3 regions of the Sediminibacillus sp. JSM 1682029 genome follow, and region 2 is predicted to be linked to each of the others. Evidence: riboswitches for the same ligand, from Rfam matches in the RefSeq annotation. Region 2 holds a riboswitch; each other region holds the start of a gene.

Region 1 (7,649 bases), on a different contig from region 2:
GATGCCTAAAAGACGTCCGTTGTCCAGGAATGCTTCCGCAGGAACTTCCTGCTGTACCCACTCGAACAAATAGGCTTCCAGTCGACGGGTTTTCCACTCAGTCTGCTGGAAATACATATTTTCCTGAATGAGCAATTCTGTCATTTTTTTTACCAGCGAACCAAAAGGCGTGACCTTTTCCGGACTGCCGGTGATACCAATGACGCCAATCGGCAATCCATCGAAATAGATCGGAAGGTTGATTCCTGCCTTCACGCCGGTCAGGGCAGCTTCGTCTGCTTCGGAAAGAATCAGTTCTGTTTTTCTTTGACAGGCTATGACAGCGCCCTCGTGGTAGCTATTTATCCGGTCTGGGTCAGTACTGGCAATGATGATACCGTCAGGGTCGACAATGATAATGTTTTCATCGAGCAGTGGCTTCACTTCTGATACGATTCTTCTGCCTAAAGCTGGGGTCAGATACATGGTGGCATCCCCTTTGTGTTCGTTTTGATGGAAAGCTGGAAAACGCTAATTTCTCGGGCAATCCAAGTCCTTGGTAAGATTTTAGCAAACAAACATGCAATCGTATACAACGTTGTATTGCCGACATTTTTCAGTGGTTTCGTTTATTCCGGCTATCTACTGTCCATACTACAGTTAGAAACTACCAAACCGGAATGGAGGCCTGTTATGGATGAAGGATGAAGTTGCATTGAAAGAATTGTATTACCAAGTATTGAAAACGTGTTTCGCTTATGAAATCCATATGGAGCCGGGAACGACCTTTATTGACATGTGGAAAGCGCTCATCGTGAAGTTGGATGATCAAACAAAAGCTGTGCTGAAAGCGAGACTCCAGGAGGATGTCCAGGAAAAAAGGGGGACCACTTTTGAAAAGATGCTTCTGTTGCTGGAACGACAGGAAACAAGCTTGAAAGAGTCCCGGAAGCAGATTGGCTGATTTGATAATACAGAAACCGGACAATTTGCGAACATATAAGGAATGCAGGACACCCGGAAAAAAACTCTTCATCCGTGAGGAGAAGAGTAAATCGAATTACCCTTATGATTCTGTTTTTGTTACCCCCAGATGTCCGGTTTTCATTGTAGGCGGGCGAGGTGTTTGCGTCTAGCTTGCTTTATGCTTTTCGTTGCCGGGGCCAAATGAAGTAACTGATCGTGGCAAGCGTATCGACTCCCAAAACCAACCCCCACACTCTGATTATTCCTGTTAAAGCTTCCGTCCGTTCTGCATCTCCGATGATAAAAATCGTGGCAGCAAGCAGCCCTGCTCCGATGGCAAAAGCCAGTATATGGCGCAGCCATCCTTTGGCATAATGCCTGGCATATTGATATCCATAGCGTTTTTGCGGTTTTGATTCCTGCTGCTTTAGAATATAATATTGAAAGCGTTGGTCGGCCCAGGCTATCATACTTTTTCCGAATGCAATCGAGCTTCCGATGTAAATGGCAGCTACACCATGGGCTGCTGTGGCCTCGGCTCCCCGGTTTAAATCAAAACCTGCCAGCAGCAGCAAAATCAAGTCGATCACCGGTGTCATCGCCAGTAAAGTGAGTCCTGCTTTCTCTTTTTTCCATAAATAACGGGTGACCAAACCAGCAATGATTGCAATCCAGAAGGCAATTTCACAGGCAATGATCATCCACACAATATAATTCAATTATTTCTCCCCCTTGAACTTCTCATCGACTTCTCCTCTTATTTAATACAGTTGTATCAGATAAAGCCAGCATAGCACATTCAATTATTTAATACAATTGTACTAAATAATTGAATGTTCGTTTCCGAATTGCTATCGTAAGAATATGCCAAAAAAAGTGAATCATGAACAGCGTAGAAATAGAATAGCCGAAGCAGCCTGGCAGGTCATTTTGGAATTTGGAATGGAAGGGGCTACCGTTCGCAAGATAGCAGAAAAGGCAGGGCTGTCCCTAGGAGCCCTGCGCTATTATTTTTCCAATCAGGAGGATTTGATTCTTTATGCAATGCGTTTAGTGAAGGAAAGAGCAGCGGAACGAATCAAGCAGATCCTCCACCGCGATGGGTCGCCCAAACAAAAGATGCTCGATGTTTTACTCGAAATCGTTCCCACGAACCCGCAGACCAGAGCAGAGATGGAGGTGTGGTTTTCGTTTGTCGGCTACGCCCGGCATCATCCTCACTTATTGAAGGAGGAAGGGGATGGCATTTTAGCCGCCATTCAGCTGATGTTCGGGTATATGGAAACAAATGGTTTGCTGCGGCCAGGTATCGATAAGCAGCTTGAAATCGAGAGACTGTATGCAATGGTCGATGGATTGGCGCTTCACGCCATGCTGGAACCGGAACGGTTGACCGAAAAGCAGGTGGAAAAAGTCATCGCCAGTCAGTTGGATGTTATTTTTGAGTAATGAATTGAGGGGGAGATCATGATGGCAGAAATACAGCGCTTGACCGAAAACGATTTTCCGGAAGTTTTTGCTTTGTCCCAATTTGCTTTTCAATTTAAATTGTCTGATGAGGAGAGACAGAAAAAAATAGAAGAAACAAAACATCACAAAATTTGGGGCTGGATGGAACAGGGGAGACTAGCGGGCAAGCTGCATCTCCATTCTTTATCCTGTTATCTGGACGGTAAAGAGTTTGCGATGGGAGGAATCGGCAATGTAGCAACCTGGCCGGAGTATCGACGGCAGGGCGTTGTAAAGCGGCTGCTGCACCATGCTCTCCTTGACATGAAGGAAAATGGGCAGATGTTGTCTTTCCTGCATCCGTTCTCTTTTCCATTTTACCGAAAATATGGGTGGGAGCTGGCTTTTACAAACAAACACTATTCCCTGCCAATCGACCGGTTGAAGAAAAAGTGGAATGGAGACGGCTATGTCCGCAGAGTGCAAAAAGATATCGCGTTGCTGGATTCGCTTTATAGCCGTTTTGCACAGGAATACAATGGCATGCTGGTAAGGGATGAACGATGGTGGAAGCAAAGGGTGCTCACTGGAAACGAGCACATCGCTGTGTCCTATAACGAGCAGGATGAGGCTGAAGGGTATCTCATTTACCATGTCAACGATGACATCTTCACTGTAGAAGAGTTTGTTTACTTGACGTTAAATGGGTGGCGTGTACTCATGCAATTCATCGCCAACCATGATTCGATGGTGGAAAAGGTGGAAATGGTAGTGCCGGAGAATGATTTATTGCCTTTGAGGATAGATGAACCGAGGTTCCCACAGGAGGTCAAGCCCTATTTCATGGCCCGGATAGTCGATGTGCCGGCATTCCTGAAGGCTTATCCTTTTCGCCGTAACCCTAGTTCGCAGCCTGTTCATCTACAGGTGGAAGACGAATTTTTGCCTGACAATACAGGCAGTTATCGAATTGAGGATGGGCAAGTTATCCACATCGAGGCTGAAAATCCTGGGGGGCACGGCATTTCCTGCTCCATCCAGCAGCTTACGGTGATGCTGCTTGGCACAAAACGGCCTTCGGAATTATATACCGCAGGAATGATTGGTGGCGAACCCACGGAAGTAGAATTGCTAGAGGAAATATTGCCTGTCAGGCAGACGTATCTTACCGATTTTTTCTAGTCACTGGCAAGTTTCGCTTTTTTTCGTGAGGGAATAAGGTTCTATACTTCCATCCTTGCGAAAGAAGGGAAATAATATGGATATACCTTCCACGAAAGCGGAAATAGAGCAACAACATAAACAGGCAAAGCCATGGATCCGGCGTTTCGGCAGGATAGGCTATATGGCCCAAGGAATTGTATTTGCCTTGATCGGATTCCTTGCTTTGCTGGCAGCAGCGGGTTCTGGCGGGAAAACCGCCGGTACGAGCGGAATGTTCCAGTCGCTTGCCGCCCTTCCCCTCGGCGAAATCCTGATTTGGATCATTGGACTCGGACTGTTCGGTTATATTGTCTGGCAGTTGATCAGAGCATTTAAAGATCCGGATGGTTATGGAAAGGGGATACGGGGATTGACCATCCGTACGGGCTTCTTCATCAGTGCAATGATTTATGGCGGCATCTCGTTCAAGGCACTGAAAATCGCTGTACATGCAGGAAGTGGCGGGAATTCTGAGCAGACAATGTCGGCAAAACTTCTATCCCAGCCGTTTGGGCCATGGATGCTTGGGATTTTTGGCCTTGTCGTTTTTTGTTTTGCCATCTATGAAGCAGGTATCGGGATAAAAGGCAGTTACATGAAAAAGTTCAAGCAGGCCGAAATGGAGGAAAAGGAAGAAAGAATCGCTAGAATCACTGGGAAAATCGGGATGATTTCCCGGGGAATAGTATTCGGCCTAATCGGTTTTTTCTTTGTGCAGACAGCTCTCACCACAAATCCCGATAAAGCAAAAGGACTGGATGAAACGTTGTCCGAACTTGCGCAGCAGCCGTATGGCAGTTGGATGCTCGGCGTCGTTTCACTTGGTTTCATATTGTTCGGCCTTTATCAAGTTTTTCGGGGACGTTATCAAAAAATGGATTTTGGAAGCTAAAGAACAGCAAGGGTGTCGATTGTTTGGATATCCTTGCTGTTCTTTTGCGTTTACCATCCCTTAAGACATAATTTTCTGAAAAATGCAAGCGATAAACTTTTGGAAATAAAAAAATATCGGCATTATTTGTAAAATTATGTTGAAAAGTGAAAATTGACACAGTATACTAACTAAAGAACTACATACGAGAGTGATAAACTTCTGAAAAAGGCAAACTAGCCGAAAGGTTAGGACGCAAAGCCCAGGGTCTAAGGTTAAGCGATGAGTCATTTTACTCATAAGCGACTAGGATCGCCTGGCTGCCACACACTTGATTTAGTTGAGAATCAAGCTATGTCTGGCTGTTCCTGATTAGGAAGAGCCATTTTTTTGGGATTTTTCGTAAAAAGAGGTGGTTTAATACTTTTTGTAGTAACCGAGTGTTTGATTTTTACAGGGGATGAAAGAAATTATGGGGAATACGATGGAAAGATTGGTGTGAGTTGGAATTGAATATTATTGTGGTGAAAAATCGTTGTCTATTAAGAGATGGTATCATCAATGTCTTGATGAATAAGTATCCATCTCATTCAGTCAAAGCGGTTTCTTATAGTGAATGTCGTTCTCTTATGCAGGGTGGGGAACCTGTAGACTTATTGATCGTCGATATCGACACAGACAGTCATTCCGTCATGGAAATGATAGAATGGCAGCAACAAAAGGGAGAAAAGGTAATTGTCTGGACTGCGAACCCTGACATTTCCAGGCTTAACGACTGGTTTCAAAAAGGTTTGGACGGCTATTTTTTCAACGGCATGCAGCCGGAGGAATTGTCGAATGGTGTTGACTGTGTATTGGATGGCAATGTGTATGTACATCCCAAGCTCTCGACGGTTTTATTGCAGGATTACTTGAAAATTTCGAACAAGGTTGCAGAACAGCCAGTCGGAATTCTGACAGAGCGAGAATGGAATGTACTGGAGTTGCTGACAAAAGGCTTTAGCAATGACAAAATTGCCAAATTCTTATTTATCACAGAGAAAACAGTTAAAAATCATGTGAGTTCTATCTTTAGAAAATTGGGAGTGCCAGACCGAACGAATGCTGTTTTGTATGCATTGCGGCAACGGTGGTTCTACTTATAGAGAAGGTCGATCGAAAGGGAAGTCTTACAAAATACAGCTGCCAGAGATTTTACTGCTGCATGCTACAACGAGGGGTAGAAAAATATGCGGAAAAAGATTAAGTTACCCAGCCTGAAGTTTTCGAATCTTAGCATTGGCTGGAAGTATGGGGCCAGTTTAGTTGTTGTTTTTGTTTTGTTCGGTATATCTGCCGGTATTGTCACCACGCTGATCAATGGCATCGGTAACAACATCGATGAAGTGGACAGACGAGGGGACCGGGCGATCAAGGTGACGGAAATGGGATCCTTGACCAGAGCCAAGTCGGTACGGATCGCCAGCTACTTGAATAACGATGATGCTCGCTACATAGATGAGTATAACGAGCGCTTAGATCGTTTCAATACGTTGGAAAATGAATTGAAGGCAAGTATGGATACCTCCGAAGAAAAGGAGTTATTCACGAAAATCCAGGAGAATGACAAGCGGATGAACGATTTGTTTTTAGAAGTAATTGTTCCGGCAGTGGAACAGGACGAAGCCTCATTGCTGGCCAATTTGAAAGTTGAATCAGATCAGCTGCGGTCAGAAACAGTGCAATTATTGGACAGCTTGCGCGAAACGGTTATAGCTGACCGTCAGGCGGCCATTAAGGAAGCATCAAATAGTTCTGCCTTGGCTAGAAACGTATTGCTTATCGCGATAGCTGCTTCTGTGATTCTGGGCGGTTTGCTCGTCTTCTTCATAAGCCGTTCTGTCATCCGTAATTTGAACAAAGTTATTTACGTCAGTGATCAAGTTGCCGATGGAAACCTGGCAGTCGATCCAGTAGACTATGCTGGCAAAGATGAAATCGGCCGTCTCGCTGCTTCGATCAACGCAATGGGTTACAGTCTCAAGGAGATGGTGGAGAAAATCGCCGGAATTTCCGAGACTGTCAGCGGTCAAAGTGAAGAATTGACGCAGTCGGCCAACGAAGTCAAGTCCGGTTCACAGCAGGTGGCCACCACCATGCAGGAATTGGCATCAGGATCAGAGTCCCAGGCGAACAGTGCTTCTGAATTGGCTTCTGTAATGGGTGATTTCTCTCAAAAAGTACAGGAGGCGAATGAAAGAGGTGCCCACATCGATGAAACATCCAGTCATGTCCTCGGTATGACTGAAGACGGAAGTAGTTTGATGGATTCATCAATAGAACAAATGCAAAAGATTGATGGGATTGTACAGGACGCTGTGAAAAAAGTCCAGGGGCTTGATTCTCAGTCACAGGAAATCTCCAAGCTTGTATCGGTCATTAAAGACATCGCTGAACAAACCAACTTGCTTGCACTGAATGCAGCGATCGAAGCTGCGCGTGCGGGGGAACATGGAAAAGGCTTCGCTGTCGTTGCCGATGAAGTAAGAAAGCTTGCAGAACAAGTAGGAGTCTCTGTTACCGACATCACGAACATTGTGAGCAATATCCAAACCGAGTCCAGCAAAGTGACAGAATCGCTTCAAGGCGGCTATAAAGAGGTTGAACAAGGGACCAGTCAAATTGAGAAAACTGGTAAAACATTTGCCAGTATCCACTCTTCTGTTTCTGAAATGGTGGAAAGTGTCCAAATGGTTTCTGGAAACCTGGCAGCCATTGCTGCGAAGAGCCAGGAGATGAATGCCTCGATAGAAGAAATAGCTTCGATTTCTGAAGAAGCCGCTGCAGGGGTAGAGCAAACGTCGGCATCTTCCCAGCAGACCAGCAGTTCGATGGAGGAAGTCGCCAACAGCTCTGAACAGCTTTCCGGCCTGGCCGAAGAATTGAATGGATTAGTAAGACAGTTTCGATTATAGCTTTTTTAAATGAGGGAATTCCTTTCCTCAGGTACGTTCCAAAAACATAGTGGCTGAAGGAAAACCGGACGATATTCGACAATGCCGAGCATTCGAATTCGTTCGGTTTTTTGCTTTTATATATAAGATAAGCTTTTTTGACAGACTTCCTTTTATACGGTTGTTTGATGAGTACTACCCATCGCTGCTTTTAGATACACTGCTTTCACTTTCTCCAAAAATACAAA
Region 2 (7,649 bases):
AGGCGGGCCCGGGGACTGAAAAATGCCTTTATCCAACAATATGACGACGCTGCACCTGCAGCCTACCCTTTTGTCCACTATATGACCAAACCGATTCGAAAAGCAGCTGCAGAAGCGAGTGACCTGGAAGCGATGGCTTTATGGGCAGGACAAGGTTATCGGATGGCCATGGATATACCGGCAGCGGAAATCGTCACGAGGCTGATGGAACAGAAACAGGAAGCAATTCAAGCACAAAAAAGGCTATAGACAAATGTCTATAGCCTTTGGGCTTAAAAGTCGAAGGTGTCCGGGTCTGGCCCTACCCGGTGGTCCTCGTTCAGATTATCGATTTGTTCGATATCTTCTTTTGTCAGTTCAAAATCAAAAAGATTAGCATTTTCTTTAATCCGGTGCGCTTTCGTCGACTTAGGGATGAGGACAATTTTCTGCTGCAAGTCCCAACGCAGGATAACCTGGGCAGGGGACTTATCATATTTCGCTGCGATTTCTCTTAGTACTGGATTGTCCAGAATCTGTCCCTGCATAAGCGGCGACCAGGCCTCCAACTGGATGCCATGCTGCTGGCAATAAGTTAATAGATCGCTCTGTGTCAACTTCGGATGCCGTTCAACCTGATTGATTGCCGGTTTGATCGCTGCGTCTTTCATTAACTCCTCGAGATGGTGGACTTGAAAATTGCTGACACCTATTGCACGAATGCGGCCCTTTTTATAAAGTTCCTCGAGCGCATTCCATGCCTGTTTATACTTTCCTTTTCCCGGCCAGTGAATTAAATAAAGATCCAAGTAGTCCAGCCCCAGCTTTTCCAGACTCGTCTCAAACGCTTGAACCGTTCCATCATAATCCAGGCCATCGTTCCATACCTTCGACGTGACAAACAAATCTTCACGACGGATACCGGCAGCTTGTATTCCTTCCCTGATCCCTTCACCGACTCCTGTTTCATTTCCATATATGGCGGCCGTGTCAATACTGCGATAGCCTTCTGTGATGGCGGTTTTCACAGCCTCTACCAGTTCTGGTCCTTCTTCTACTTTAAATACACCAAGACCGAGCCATGGCATTTTTGTCCCATTGTTTAATGTTGTCACTGCTTGTAAATGATTTGTCATCTTTCATTCCTCCTGTTTTATCAATAATTGATCAATAATACTCAACATGCTTCTTCCTGTACGACTTGCTCCATACGATCTTTTTTCTCCAAGTACCTGCTCCATACAGTAAGCAGAACGGCAGCTGTTACCATCAATCCGCCAAGCCAGCCAGTATGAATCAGTCCGATGGAATCGGTTATGATTCCTCCCAGATAGGAGCCAATCGCAATTCCGGCATTGAAGGCGGCAATATTTATGGCGGATGCCACATCGACTGCACTTGGCACAAAACGTTCCGCCAACATGACGACGTACACCTGCAGCCCGGGAACATTCATAAACGCAAACAAGCCCATTAATATGATCGTCGCCAGTCCGGCCACTTTGAACGGAGCGGTAAATGTCAACGTGAATAACACGAGCGCCTGAATGATGAACATAAACAGCAAAGCCGTAATCGGGTTTTTGTTGGATAGTTTCCCGCCGATCATGTTTCCAATAGCTATCGCCAGCCCGTACACAAGCAGCAATACAGCTACTGTCCCTTGTTTAAATCCGGTTATATTCTGGAGCAATGGAGATAAATAAGTGAATACGACAAATGTGCCGCCATAGCCCAAAGCTGTAATCACAAAGACAAGCAGCAATCTGCCGTTCGTCACAAGCTTCACCTGATCAGCAAAAGATGTCCTGGCACTCGTCTTCAGATTTGCCGGAACTAAAATACTGTTGGCGATGAAGGCAATTACCCCTATCAGGACAATCGCCATAAAGGAGAGCCTCCAACCAAACTGCTGACCTAAAAATGTACCGAACGGAACACCAGTCACCGTAGCCACGGTAAGCCCGGTAAACATGATGGAAATAGCGCTGGCCCTGCGGTTTTCCGGTACCAGGTTGGCGGCAATAGTCGAACCTATCGACATGAACACGCCATGGGAAAATGCCGAAAGCACTCGGGCAGCAAGCAATACCCCGACGCTTGTAGCACTTGCCGCAATGCTGTTCCCTATAATGAAAATAACCATGATCCAGAGCAACAAGGATTTACGAGACATAGCTGCAGTCAAGGATGTCAAAACCGGGGCCCCGAAGGTCACCCCCAAAGCATATAAAGATACGGTCAATCCTGCGGTCGTGACAGAAACGTGTAAATCCTCTGAAATGAGCGGCAGAAGACCGACACTGATAAATTCCGTCGTCCCGATGGCAAAGGCACTTACTGCCAAAGCCAATAAAGCCAGGACACTACGCTTTTTTTCTATCGTCATGTATCATTTTCCTCCTCTTGAATTTGAATAATGATGGCTATCGCTGCCGGCAAATGTTATTATGATACACAGATACACATATAGGAAGTACGTACTTCAAAGTGATATAGGAACCAAAAAGTGATGTAGGTACTTTTTAGTTCCTATAGGAGGAGAAAATGCAATGAAAAAGAAGAAGTATAATATATCAGTCGAAGCAACATTGGAAGTAATCGGAGGCAAATGGAAATGCGTGATTCTTTGCCATCTCACCCATGGGAAGAAACGGACAAGCGAGCTGAAGCGTTTGATGCCCAATATCACCCAAAAAATGCTGACACAACAGCTCCGCGAATTAGAAGAGGACGGTGTGATCAACCGGATTATTTACAACCAGGTGCCGCCGAAAGTGGAATATGAGTTGAGTGACTATGGCAAAAGTCTGGAAGGGATTCTGGACGCACTGTGTGCTTGGGGTGATCAGCATATTACCAAGGTGTATGGAGACAAATCAGAGGTTTTGGAAGAAAGCGTATTGAATAGGTAAAACAAAGACAGGCTTGATGTTTATCAGGCCTGTCTTTTTTTATGTCCTTCCTTTGTTATTTAAATGAATAAATCATTATTAAATTGGCTGAGCATTAAGCTGCAAGCGAGTGGGCTTTGATAACCTGGGTACTTGTTCACGAAACTTTGAAAACATTTATACTGCCGAGACATTCTCCATTGGCATTTTGGTGAAAAAAAAACTTTCTGTCGAAAATAATTGTTAACAGAATAGGTATTTTGTAGTATTATTAGAAAAAATAGAGTATGATTTGCCGGAATTATAGTTCTTTTTTCATATTTGGTTTTTCTCATTCTTACTCTATTTTTCAAAAAATCAAAAGGAGGAGTTGGAATGAAAGTAACACTGCAAAATGAAGCGGGTTTAACAAAAGTAGTAAAAGTTGGGTTTAGCTGGACTACTTTCTTTTTTGGATTTTTCCCGGCCTTATTCCGCGGGGATTTAAAATGGGCGGCGATTATGTTCATAATTGAAGCCATTCTTGGTTCTTTCACATTAGGTATTGGGGCTTGGATAAGCGGGGTAGTTTTTTCCTTTGTCTATAACAAAATCTACATAAAAGAGCTTATCGAGAAAGGCTACAAGCCTGCCGATGAGGCAGCCAAAGCACAATTAGAGCAAAAACAAATCCTTTCTCCAACAGCTTAATAATTTCGATTGGCTTCGGTTGAGAAAGCAAGATAAAACGCTTGGATACATTCTTATATCCAAGCGTTTATTTGTTATCTAGCGTGATAGCCGGATTTTACGTTCCTTTTGAACGGACGTGTTCAGCACTAAGTTATCAGGACTCTCCGGTTTGTTTCACCTTGCTTTGCTCCTGTTTGGAGATCAACGCATAGTACGTGACATTCCGCTTAAACTGACCATGGTTCTGTAAAAACTCCTGCAACTCCTCTATCCCGATTCCCAGATCCTTCGCTTCCACCATCAAATCCACCCATTCCTGATCAAGCTTTTCATAAACGTCCACAATAATTCCCTCCTAAAATACAGATGTATTTCAGGCGGCCCAGCCGTCATTATTGTTTCCAATAGAAGACCTGTGGCTTTGCGTCCCTATTTTTCAATAGGTTTGCCCTTATCTGAGTTTTTCCGGCAAGAAGCACGAATGAGAACCCTGACTATCGATTTTTTCTTCCCCCCATTTTACTTGATGGCTCATTACACCTTCATTACATAACCCTTTAAAAAAGCTGCTTGATTTGAAAAAAGACAAAGAATTTTTAATGATAACGGAAATATCCTCCCACCAGGGACAAAAAACCACCTTCAGCGGCAGTTTTTATGGATCATTCTTAGTTTAGTTTCTTTTATAAGAATTCCGATGTTCCTTCAAATACAGCAGCCGGTCATTCAGTTCCTCGTCCTCGCCATAGGCTGTACAGTATAATTCCAGATAGATAGCGGCTGATTTATAATCCTTTGCTTCCTCAAACCAGTCCGCCAAAAACAGAGCCATCTCCGTCCACTGCTTCTCGATCCATCTGCGCATTTCAATAAACCAGTCTTCGTATAATCCGGGCATCATGTTTTCACTCTGTTCAGACAGCAGCTGTTTAAACCTCGCTGCTTTCTCTTCATTGCCTTTCAAACGATTGGCCAGGCGAATTGCATCGAGGAGACTCTGAAGATCTGATTTTACTTTTGCCTGGAGAAAAACATGTTCCCTGTCCGTGATCAATATTGGATTCTCATTGGCAAAACCGTTTTTCTCCAACAACTGTTTCAAATGATGCAATGCCACACGCAGCCGGTTCCTGGCATTGACCAAATCCGCTTCAGGCCAGAATATATCACAAAGCTCCTCTCTGGTTGCTGATTGTTGAATGCTTAAATAGATTAAGAGCTGTTTCGCCTTTCGTTTCCCCCAGCCTTCAAATAATCGGTTTCCATTCAAATAAACGGAAAAGCCATGGATAACATTTACCAGCAGGATGTTATCCTGTCCGGATGAATCCAATTCCTGCTGCATCAACCCTCTTATTTCGGAATACAATTCCGACGTCAGGTGCTTTTGGTAGTCATAATCCAGCAAACTTATGGAAGCAGCGGGATTCCGGTGTTTCTTTATGAAACCGTCGATCCAGTCGGCAACCAGTTTCGGCTGATCCATTTGAATCATGAATGCCGCCTCGGGAACGGTATAACACCTTGCGTTCGGGTTAAAATTCAGGATGGCACTGGATAGTTCGGGAGGAAATATGATATCCTCTGAACCGGACAAAATCAGAATAGGAACCCTTATCCTGCGTAGATTTTCAACACCCTCCGGTCCAAAACCCGTATGGAACAATTCAAAATAGACCGTCGGGGATACCTTTTTGTACGCATTCAGCAGTGTGGAAGTTTTTGCCTCTGTGGGTATATAACAAGCTTTGTCGACAATTTCTTTTGCCATCGCCAGCATATTGTCCTTCCCGTCAACCATATGCTTCCTCTGGCTGACCACCTTGTCCCCCATCTGTTTCGGATAATGGATGGGTACACTGAACAATACCACTGTTTTCAATTGTCCGGGCCGCTGCCCCGCTATTTTAATGCCGATAAATCCACCCAGCCCCTGTCCGATCAAATGATAAGCCTCTATTGCTAGTTCCTTCATCAAGAAGATAAGATCCTCAGTCAGTAAATCAATGGTTCTCTTCTCACTGCCTGTACCACTTTCCCCGTGCCCTCGCAGATCATAACGCAGAATATGGTAATGCTTGCGAAAATAAGGAATGACAAAATCCCATGAGTACATATCCAATCCGATTCCATGAATAAGAACCAGCGTTTCATTGGCGAACGGGTCTTCCGATTCCATCAACTGGTAATGAATGGTTAAGCCGTCCCGATTCATCCAGGACATTCGGCCACCTCCTGTTTTACTGACTATGTAAAATACCCTAAATATTCTTACTACTATCATTCGGCAAAAGTCTGGAAAATCCTTTATACTCTGGCTGTGACATGCGAGGGACTGCCAATTTATGGTATGATGAAAAAGATACCCTTAGAACCAGAAAAAAGCAGGTGAAAATATGGAGCAAAACGCATTGCAATGTTCATTCGAGCGATTCAATTCCACGGCGAGAGAGGAACGGAATCATTTGCACCAGCCTTTAGCCGGAATTTGATGGCTTCGCAAAGATAAAACAACTCGCTTTTATCCTAAAGCTTCCAGCAATTCTTTTACCATCCGCTTTTTATTCCTTATGGCCTGCTCTTCCTTTTCCAGTTTTCCCTGCAGTATCATCAAACTTTCCGAAACACCCTTTATTAAATGTCCGGAACCACAGCCCTTCATCCGCCGCAACCTTACGATAGTCTGAATATCCTTTAATGAAAGTCCGAGTGACTTCATTTCCCGAATTGCCTCAAAATCGCGTTTTTGCTGCAATCCATATATCCTCTGGCCATTATTCCATGCGGGTTCAAGCAACTCGAGATTTTCATAATGACGAACAGTATCCTTGGTCGATTCCATTTCTTTGACAAATTCTCCGATTCTCATCGAGAAGTCTCCTTTCTTTTCCACCAAAACTATTGACGTGGGGTCGACCCCACCGTTTAATCTACCTTTACATCAATAGGAAAAGGAGGAATTTAGTTGATCAGCAGTACTTTGATTACTTTATTCTCATTAATCAGTCTGTCGGGTGTCGTTGTATTCTTAAGAACAGGAAATGACCGTCCGTTTCCCCAGCTGCGGCCAATCCAAATCATCGCTTTGACCTTCTTTACATGTACTCATTTGGGCTTTCTCTTGTTGGGGATGTTCTCGTTCATCATGCATGCACCAATTCAATGGGTGATATCCGGAATGGCAGCAGTAATCCTTTCGAGAGTGGGCAATGGCCACTTCCTTTTCGGAAAGAACAACTGGCAGCATTACCTCGTTACGGGAGGATGGATGGCATGCATTCTCGTACTGCAGGTTTCGGGCCTGTAAGGTCTGTAAGCATTCCATTCGACTTAAAAAAGCGTCTTCCAGGTAAGTCTCCGGAAGACGCTTTTCCTTATGCGATGTTGTATTGGGCGCTTTTCTGCTTGATACTGTGATATTTGATGATCTGGCTGGCATACCACAGGATGACGACAAAGGTGAGCGAAAATCCGATAATGACGGACAGCTGGTAATCAAGGCTCAAGCCTTCTGGTGCATAGAAGATGTAGGTGCAGACAACGCCGGTCATGAACACTGCCGGCACACCGCAAATCCAATGCAGCTTGAAATTCTTCAATAAATACAAGGTACCAGTCCAAAGCATCACCGTGGCCACGACCTGATTGGTCCAGCCTACGTACCTCCATAAAAAGGTGTAGTCGATTGTCGCCAGGAAAAATGCCGGAATCGAAATCGGAATCGTGACAAGCAACACCTTCCACTTGTTATCCATTCGATAGAATTTTGACAAAATGTCCGTCGCAATCATCCTGGATGAACGAAGGGCCGTATCCCCGGTTGTAATCGGCAGAATGATGACACCGAAAATCGCAAGAATCCCACCGATTGTACCTAGTAAGGAGGTTGAGATTTCGTTTACCACTCCAGACGGCCCGCCTGCAGCAAGGGCTTCCGAAAGACCGGCTGTTCCGTTGAAGAAAGTCATGCCGGCGGCTGCCCAAATCAACGCAATCACTCCTTCGATGATCATCGCTCCGTAAAAGATTTTACGTCCATCCGATTCCTTTTTCATCGTACAAGCAATGATCGGACTTTGGGTGCAATGGAACCCGGAAATCGCC
Region 3 (7,649 bases), on a different contig from region 2:
GATCAACCTGAAGAAGTTTGTCTCCTTTTTTCACTTGCTGACCTTCTTTTACAAAAACCTCAAAGCCTTTGCCTCCAAGCTGCACCGTATCCAGTCCAACATGGACAAGGACTTCATGACCGCTCTCGGCTTTAATTCCGACAGCATGATTGGTCGGGAAAACGTTAATAATTTCACCGTCAACCGGAGCGACAAATAAGCCTTCATCCGGCTCAATCGCAAATCCTTCTCCCATCATTTTCTGAGAAAAGACCTCGTCCGGGACTTCAGTGATATCGATCATTTTCCCAGAAGCCGGAGCAACAAAATCATCGCCGCTAAGTTCTCCTAGAGCCTCTTTGTTACCCTCTGCCTGATCGTTTACTGACTCTTCTCCGGGAGCTTCCATGTTATTGTTTTCCATCCGCTTCCGCATTGCTTCTGCCAGGAAGTCAACGGTAGTTCCGACCACGACGTGTAAGTTACGCTTGTTCAACTTCATGACACCATTGGCACCCTGCCGTTTTAACGCCTTTTCGTCGACTTGCTCCATGTTGTTCATTTCCAAACGTAGTCTGGTTGCACAATAATCCAGATTTTTGATATTTTCCGGACCGCCTAAAGCTTGTAAGTAATGATATGCTTTTGCATCATAATTCTTGCCGCCTTTTGAAGCGATCCCGCTCTCGTCGGCATGTTCTTCGTCCTCGTCTTCACGACCAGGTGTTTTTAAATCAAGTTTGATAATTAACAAGTAGAAAACGACAAAGTAAATCGCGGCGAAGACCAATCCTTGTATAAACAGAATGATCGGGTTTTGGGCTATGCCGAAATTCAACACATAATCAATAAAACCTGCCGAAAAACCGAACCCGTGCCGGACATCGAGCCATAGAGCAACCATCATGGATATACCGGTCAATACGGCATGCACTACATACAATAGTGGAGACAAAAACATGAACGAAAACTCTATTGGTTCTGTTACACCTGTCAAAAATGCGGTGAAACCGATACTGAACAACATGCCGCCGACTGCTGCACGGCGTGTCTTTTTAGCTGCGGCATACATTGCCAGACATGCTGCCGGCAGACCGAACATCATGATAGGGAAGAAACCGGCAAGGAAAGTTCCTGCTGATGGATCTCCTTTCAAGAATCGGTTGATTTCTCCACGTACCGGTTCAGAGGCTCCATCAGGCACGAACGAGCCAAAGTCAAACCAGACGAGGGTGTTGATCACATGGTGCAAACCGACTGGAATCAGTAACCGGTTGAAGAAACCATATGTTCCGACGCCAAGTGCTCCCGCACCAAGCATCCATTCACCCAGACCATTGATTACTGCTTGGATTGGCGGCCAGATGATTCCGAAGATACCAGATAATATTACCATGACAATTGCTGTAATTATCGGAACAAATCGTTTACCGCCAAAAAACGCCAGCCAGTCTGGAAGTTGAATATTGGAATATCGATTGTATAGAAGACCCGCAACAATTCCGGCGATAATACCACCGAACACTCCCATATCCAAATCATCCCCAAAGGATCCTACACCGCCAGTCAGTACCAGGAAAGCAACGGCACCCGACAAAGCAGCAGCTCCGCTTCCATCCCTGGCAAATCCCATTGCGACACCAATAGCGAAAATAAGTGCCAGATTATCTAATATCCCACTTCCAGCTTGGCTGATAAACTGGATATCCAACATGTCGTCGGCACCTAGTCTAACCAGCAAAGCCGCAGCAGGAAGCATAGCGATCGGGAACATTAGTGATTTACCAATCCGCTGTAAAAACGCTAACATTTCATCCACTCCTCTTGCTGTTTTTGAAAACGCTGTAGAAAGTATAACATCAATGATATATAGATGTCTATACCAATTTGTTGTAAGGGGACAGTTCCTCCCTCCGCAATATTCGGCTAAACCTATTATAGAGGGACTGTCCCCAAATAAAAACCAAAAATTATTGGTCTTCCGGGATAGGACCTGGCAATACCGGAGCCAAAGCGGTCACTTTTGTTTTCCTGTCATTGACATACTCATGGTAATGGAGCCTTCTTGGTTCGAAGAAATAGGATAACAGCTTATTTGGCTCTATGATTCTTTTGTGCATTTCGGGAAATATATATTCATGGTAACTGCTCCAGCGGTATTGTTCGGGGAGGGTACAAATTTTGGCAGCGCAAGGATTTAAATGGATATAGCGGGAAACATGCAGGAAGTATTGTATAGAGGTGATGTAATGGGCATGAAACCTTCCTTGAAAAACGTGTCCGACTAAATCATATTTATTGTTGAAATAAATAGCGTATTTCATGTGCAGGATTTTCATAAAGCTGCTCGGGGATTGATCAGTGGCTTCCGCGAGGAGATGGATGTGGTTAGGCATAAGACAGTAGGCATGCAAAATGAATGGATATTTTTGTTTCACAAGTTGAAGGATCTCTAAGTACTGCCGAAAATCTTCCTCCTCTCTAAACAAGGCTTGCTTCCTGTTCCCGCGGGCTGTGATGTGGTAAGTTCCACCCGGAATCCATGCTCTCGACAATCTCGCCATACGCATTTCTCCTTTCATTTTCTATTTACAAACATACCATTCGACAATATTTCCAAAAACCCTTTTCTATGCTTCGGCAGGATTTAGTGGGGTCAGTCCCCCACTTTGGTATATTGGTAGAGCGATAAAGCCAACATGCAAAGAAAAAAGCGTTGAATCGTTTCAACGCTTTTTTCTTCATTAGGCATTATCTGATTTCAATACTTGATACTGGTTCAATTCCCTGATTAAATGTTCGATAAATTCATGGGAATCATTTATTTGGGCACTCTCTGTTTTATCAATTAATTTAGTCAATACATTTTTATATAACTCTTGTTCTTTCATTTTTTCACCTCAATTTTCTATCAATCTATCAATCACTTTAAATAGCAGAATAATCTGACAACTAACCTTTTTGAAACATAATATCATTACTATACCATCTTCTGGGACAAAAAAGCGATGTTTTTTTCAAAATTTGACAAATTTTTCAGGCAGCTTTTATTTTTTTAGCAGGCTACACTCAATTGCCGGTTGGTTCCTCTTCTCTCCAGTACTTCATCCCCTACCAACAAGCGAGTTCGATTTTAGTAAAAAACGAGATTATCTGTGAATGTAATTAATTTGGAATTCAACTGTTTTCTGAAGGCGGTATAAAAACAAAGCTTCAATATAAAGATCACATTCAACCCTGCCAATATGAAGGATTCTACCAATCCATATACCCCCATTGCACGAATGCTAATCACGGTAATCTCGGACTCAGCGGATTCACAACCCCTCTCCCATAAAGGATAATCTCCAAGAAACATGCACCTAACATAAGGCTCCATGCTCTGTTTTGTACGGTTATGAGGAAAAGCAAAATCTGTTCTCGTCCTACAAATCGGCAACATCCGGAAACACTGCTTTTACAAGAGCTGCATCTCCCACTTTCCTTCATGCAATTAATTCAATCTGTCATTATACCATTCCTTTACCGCTCTACCAGAATGGGGGTCAGTCCCTAAAAATTCTTGGGACTTACCATCTAAAACCTGCTTGGCCTACGTCCCCCAAGGTTTTCCTTTTGTTAAACAATGCTTTACTGATTTACCGTACTAATAAGATGAGGGACTGACCCTTTTATATAAATTCTTTCCCCACGAAACGCAAAACACCCAGAGGGGTTCATCCCTCCGGGTGTCAGTTTTTCTATTCTTATTTATTTTTCCTGGTTGATTCTCCAACGGTTAAATTCGAGAAATTCTCTGAATTGCTCTTTTGAAACTCCTGAGTCCATGGCATCTTGAACGAGTTCCAACCAATCTTCGTCCAACTGCTTCTTCATTTCTTCGCTGTCTTCCTTCATTAGCAGTTCGTTGATGGACACTCCCAATACAGCGCCGACTTTCTCCATAAACTGTATAGAGGGATTGGTTTGCAGGTTTCTTTCGATAGAGCTCAAGTATGATTTGGCCACACCAGCTTGTTCTGCCAATTCAGATAAGGACATTTTTTTCTCTTGACGTAATTGTTTGATTTTATCCCCGATCAAGGCCATTCACCTTCTTTCAACCAGATTATATCATAAGAAAGGTGAATGGTTCTATATAAAGCACAAAAAACAATCACAGTTATTTGCTGTTCATGGAGGTGTGTTGTGTTAAAAAGAGCCTGACGTCTTCTAGTTCCAGTCCGATTTGTTTTGCTTCTTCCATCAGGTTTACCCAATCTTTATCCAAAACTCTATCGTCTACCGTTTTCAACATACAATTTACCCTCCAATATTCTGTCAGGCAGCACAGCCATCCTTGCACCTAGGCGCTTTAGATCTGTTGCTTTGCGTCCTTACTTTTCAATAAGTTTGCCTTTTTACTGAAGAAGCAATGTTATATTCAAAATATACTATATTTCCCATGGCTTTCCTACGGGGTATTTTTGTCTAATAACTACTAGTTTTGTAAAGGGCAAAAAACAGCAAGTAATGAAATTCTCCCATTAAAATGACAAAATACCGCTCTATTCGAAGTTGTTTCTTTTTTCTGGCGTTTTTCCGAAACAATATTCCGGGCAGATGGCCCTAATGTGATATATCTGCTAGGATCACTTTGAAAAGATTAGCGAATCACAAAGGTTATTGTCTGTTGTTTTGCCTACGGAAAACTGGTAAATTTAAACTGCAAGTAAGCCAAATTGACGGATTTCTATTGCTTTCAAAAAATAAATCGGAAATGGGAAAGAGAGATGAACCGGGTGAAAAAAATAGCGTTTCTGGTAATGATTGCTGGAATTGTATTATTGAGCTGCGGATTCATACAGTTGATGCACACAGAACGTGCCCAGCAAAACAGTCTTGCTGATGCTCATGCTTTACTGAATGGAGAGAAAACGAATGAAAGAATGAATACCGCTCAAACATCCGAACAAGGAGCAGCCAACACGGCTGAGTATCTTCCGGGACAAGGAGAAACGGCCGGGATTCTGTCAATACCAAAAATAGGCGCTGAACTGCCGATTGTGGAGGGAACCGATCCAGATGATTTGGAAAAAGGAGTAGGTCATTATAAAGGAACAGCATATCCAGCCGAAGATGACCAGATTGTCCTTTCCGGACATAGAGACACCGTTTTCCGACGGATGGGAGAAGTAGAAGTCGGTGATATATTTATTGTCAGGCTTCCATACGGGGAGTTCCGTTATGAAATGAAGAGCGCCAGAGTTGTCGATGCCGATGACCGAACCGTAATCAAGCCCACTGCACCGGAAGAAATATTGACACTGACAACCTGCTATCCCTTTTCCTATTTAGGCAATGCCCCTCAGCGCTATGTTATCACCGCTGTTCCCGTGGAATAACCAATTAGCAGCCTTTGGGACCAGTATTGGGGTCAGTCCCCGTAAAAGTCCTACATAGAATATAGACGACTTCTCCGTGATACGGGGGACTGTCCCCAAAACAGGAGCTTCACCCCGTTATTTCACTATAAACCCTATAATATCGGCTTTTTGCCATTGAGGGGGTCTGACCCTCCTTTAATTGTTTCTACCTTTTCAAGCGTTTAATGACCGAAGCGGGGACTGACCCCCGAATCCTGACCCCCGAATCGCTGACCCCGAATCGACCCTGCATCGATCTCTTCTCCTTTCCTTCTGAATTCACAGTTTTTTTGGTTTCTGTTTTAGACGTTGGCCGGGTTAATGGGGTATAATGGTTTTTGGAATCTTTTAACTAAAAAATAAAAAGGGGTTATGCAGTGGCACGGCAGACGCACAGGAAAAAGCGCGGAAATCGGCGGCGCTTGCTGCTCTGGTTGGGCGGTGTATTATTAGTAGTGCTTATTGCGGCGGCTGGATACGGAATCTATTTATACGAAAAGTTGCAAGACACTGTTGAAAATATCCATGAACCCTTGAACGGAGAACTACAATCAGAGGAAACCGGCACGAACAACCAGTCAGGAAACAATCAAACCGCCGATGGACAATCAAATTCATCTGACGACGATACTGTCACGAAAACCGATGACGAACAAAAGACGTTGAATTTCCTATTACTAGGAGTTGATGAACGCGACAATGACCAGGGGCGTTCCGATACGATGATCCTGGTATCCGCCAATCCAAATACCGATTCTATGGTGATGATGAGCATCCCCCGTGATACATACACCGAGATCCCCGGAGAGGGAATGGATAAAATCAATCACGCGTATGCTTTTGGCGGTACTGCACTTGCTGTCCAGACGGTCAAACAAACCTTCGATGTCCCCATCGATTTTTATATAAAGATAAACATGGAAGGGTTCCGGGACGGCATCGATGCTCTGAACGGGGTGACGGTTGAAAATAGTTTCGCCTTCACTCGGGATGGCATGGATTTCCCAAAAGGAGAAATCCATTTGAATGGCGAAGAAGCTCTCGCCTATACGAGAATGCGAAAAAAAGATCCGCAGGGGGACTTGGGACGGAATGAGAGACAGCGTCAAGTCATTCAGGCTTCCCTGGATCAGGCAGCTAACTTCTCCAATTTCACAAAGATCGGCCGAATTCTTGATATTATCGGAGGAAACGTCCGGACCGATATGAAAATGGAAAATATCCGGAATGTGTATTCCAATTACCGCCAGACCCGTAAAACAATCGATACACTGGAAATCAAGGGATCCGGAGAAACACTGGATGATGGCATTTGGTACTACATGGTCAAGGATGAAGAATTGGCACGGCTGCACGCAGAACTGAAGGAACATATGCAAGCCCGCTAACGATAAAAGAAAGGAAGGGTTCACTACGTGAGAAAAATTTATAGTTTGCTAGCAATGGTTACACTGATATTGGGACTGTCAGCTTGTTCCAACGATGAAGTCACCCCCGAAAAACGGATGGATGAATTTGTAGGACACTGGAACGATAAGGATTTTGAAGCTATGTATAAAATGGCTTCTTCCGAATCTAAAGAGGCTTACCCAACCGAGGAATTCGTCGATCGGTACGAAAAAATCTATAACGATTTAAATGTGGAAAATCTGAGTGTCAGCTATGAAAAACCTGAAGAAGGGGAAGAAAACAGCGAAGAGGAAGATAAAGCTTCTTTCCCGCTTTCAGTTGAAATGGATACCATCGGTGGACCGATATCTTTTGATTATCAAGCCACGATGAACAAGATAGAAGATGAAGATGGAGAGACTGACTGGGTAGTCAATTGGGATCCAGGCTACATTTTTCCGCAATTGAAGGATGGCGGGGAAATTTCGTTCCAAAGCGAGTCTCCTGAAAGAGGGGAGATTTTCGATCGGAATCAAAACGGACTTGCAATAAATGAAGAAATTTACGAAATCGGCGTCGTTCCCGGGGAATTCGGGGAAAACGCAGAAGAAACAAAAAAAGAAATAGCCGACCTTCTAGCAATGAATGTCGATTCCATCAATACAGCTTTGAACGCTGAATGGGTGCAAGATGACTCCTTTGTTCCGCTGAAAAAAGTACCAAAAACAAACAAAGAACAACTGGATGCCTTGTTTGAACTAGGACCGGTGTTGAGCCAAACTACCACCGGCAGGGTTTATCCATACGGGGAGTCGGCTTCTCATCTGGTCGGATATATCGGCTCTGTCACTGCAGAAGAAATGGAAGAAGCAGAGC

Evidence for each region. A riboswitch is a leader RNA that binds a small molecule or an ion and turns the genes downstream of it on or off. The one in region 2 is predicted to bind cyclic di-GMP.
Region 1: linked by a shared signal. The riboswitch ahead of ABVF09_RS08960 (response regulator transcription factor) and the one ahead of ABVF09_RS07190 (anti-repressor SinI family protein) in region 2 are both predicted to bind cyclic di-GMP.
Region 3: linked by a shared signal. The riboswitch ahead of ABVF09_RS17945 (anti-repressor SinI family protein) and the one ahead of ABVF09_RS07190 (anti-repressor SinI family protein) in region 2 are both predicted to bind cyclic di-GMP.

What each region holds. Positions count from the first base shown of each region.
Region 1 is NZ_JBEWYY010000004.1:162,343-169,991, forward strand. Features, by position in the region: gene ABVF09_RS08930 (CdaR family transcriptional regulator) at 1-465, opposite strand, end outside; gene ABVF09_RS08935 (hypothetical protein) at 677-943, shown strand; gene ABVF09_RS08940 (hypothetical protein) at 1,122-1,664, opposite strand; gene ABVF09_RS08945 (TetR/AcrR family transcriptional regulator) at 1,810-2,394, shown strand; gene ABVF09_RS08950 (GNAT family N-acetyltransferase) at 2,416-3,576, shown strand; gene ABVF09_RS08955 (DUF1206 domain-containing protein) at 3,653-4,489, shown strand; cyclic di-GMP riboswitch class I at 4,689-4,796, shown strand; gene ABVF09_RS08960 (response regulator transcription factor) at 4,972-5,613, shown strand; gene ABVF09_RS08965 (methyl-accepting chemotaxis protein) at 5,698-7,422, shown strand.
Region 2 is NZ_JBEWYY010000003.1:180,770-188,418, reverse strand. Features, by position in the region: gene ABVF09_RS07215 (NAD(P)H-dependent flavin oxidoreductase) at 1-249, shown strand, start outside; gene ABVF09_RS07210 (aldo/keto reductase) at 273-1,115, opposite strand; gene ABVF09_RS07205 (MFS transporter) at 1,157-2,368, opposite strand; gene ABVF09_RS07200 (winged helix-turn-helix transcriptional regulator) at 2,532-2,894, shown strand; gene ABVF09_RS07195 (hypothetical protein) at 3,249-3,563, shown strand; gene ABVF09_RS07190 (anti-repressor SinI family protein) at 3,700-3,888, opposite strand; cyclic di-GMP riboswitch class I at 3,919-4,005, opposite strand; gene ABVF09_RS07185 (alpha/beta hydrolase) at 4,219-5,769, opposite strand; gene ABVF09_RS07180 (MerR family transcriptional regulator) at 6,067-6,414, opposite strand; gene ABVF09_RS07175 (hypothetical protein) at 6,511-6,852, shown strand; gene ABVF09_RS07170 (carbon starvation CstA family protein) at 6,920-7,649, opposite strand, start outside.
Region 3 is NZ_JBEWYY010000014.1:40,293-47,941, reverse strand. Features, by position in the region: gene nagE (N-acetylglucosamine-specific PTS transporter subunit IIBC) at 1-1,789, opposite strand, end outside; gene ABVF09_RS17960 (REP-associated tyrosine transposase) at 1,950-2,543, opposite strand; gene ABVF09_RS17955 (hypothetical protein) at 2,724-2,870, opposite strand; gene ABVF09_RS17950 (helix-turn-helix domain-containing protein) at 3,730-4,062, opposite strand; gene ABVF09_RS17945 (anti-repressor SinI family protein) at 4,142-4,276, opposite strand; cyclic di-GMP riboswitch class I at 4,300-4,386, opposite strand; gene ABVF09_RS17940 (class D sortase) at 4,752-5,363, shown strand; gene ABVF09_RS17935 (LCP family glycopolymer transferase) at 5,762-6,772, shown strand; gene ABVF09_RS17930 (penicillin-binding transpeptidase domain-containing protein) at 6,800-7,649, shown strand, end outside.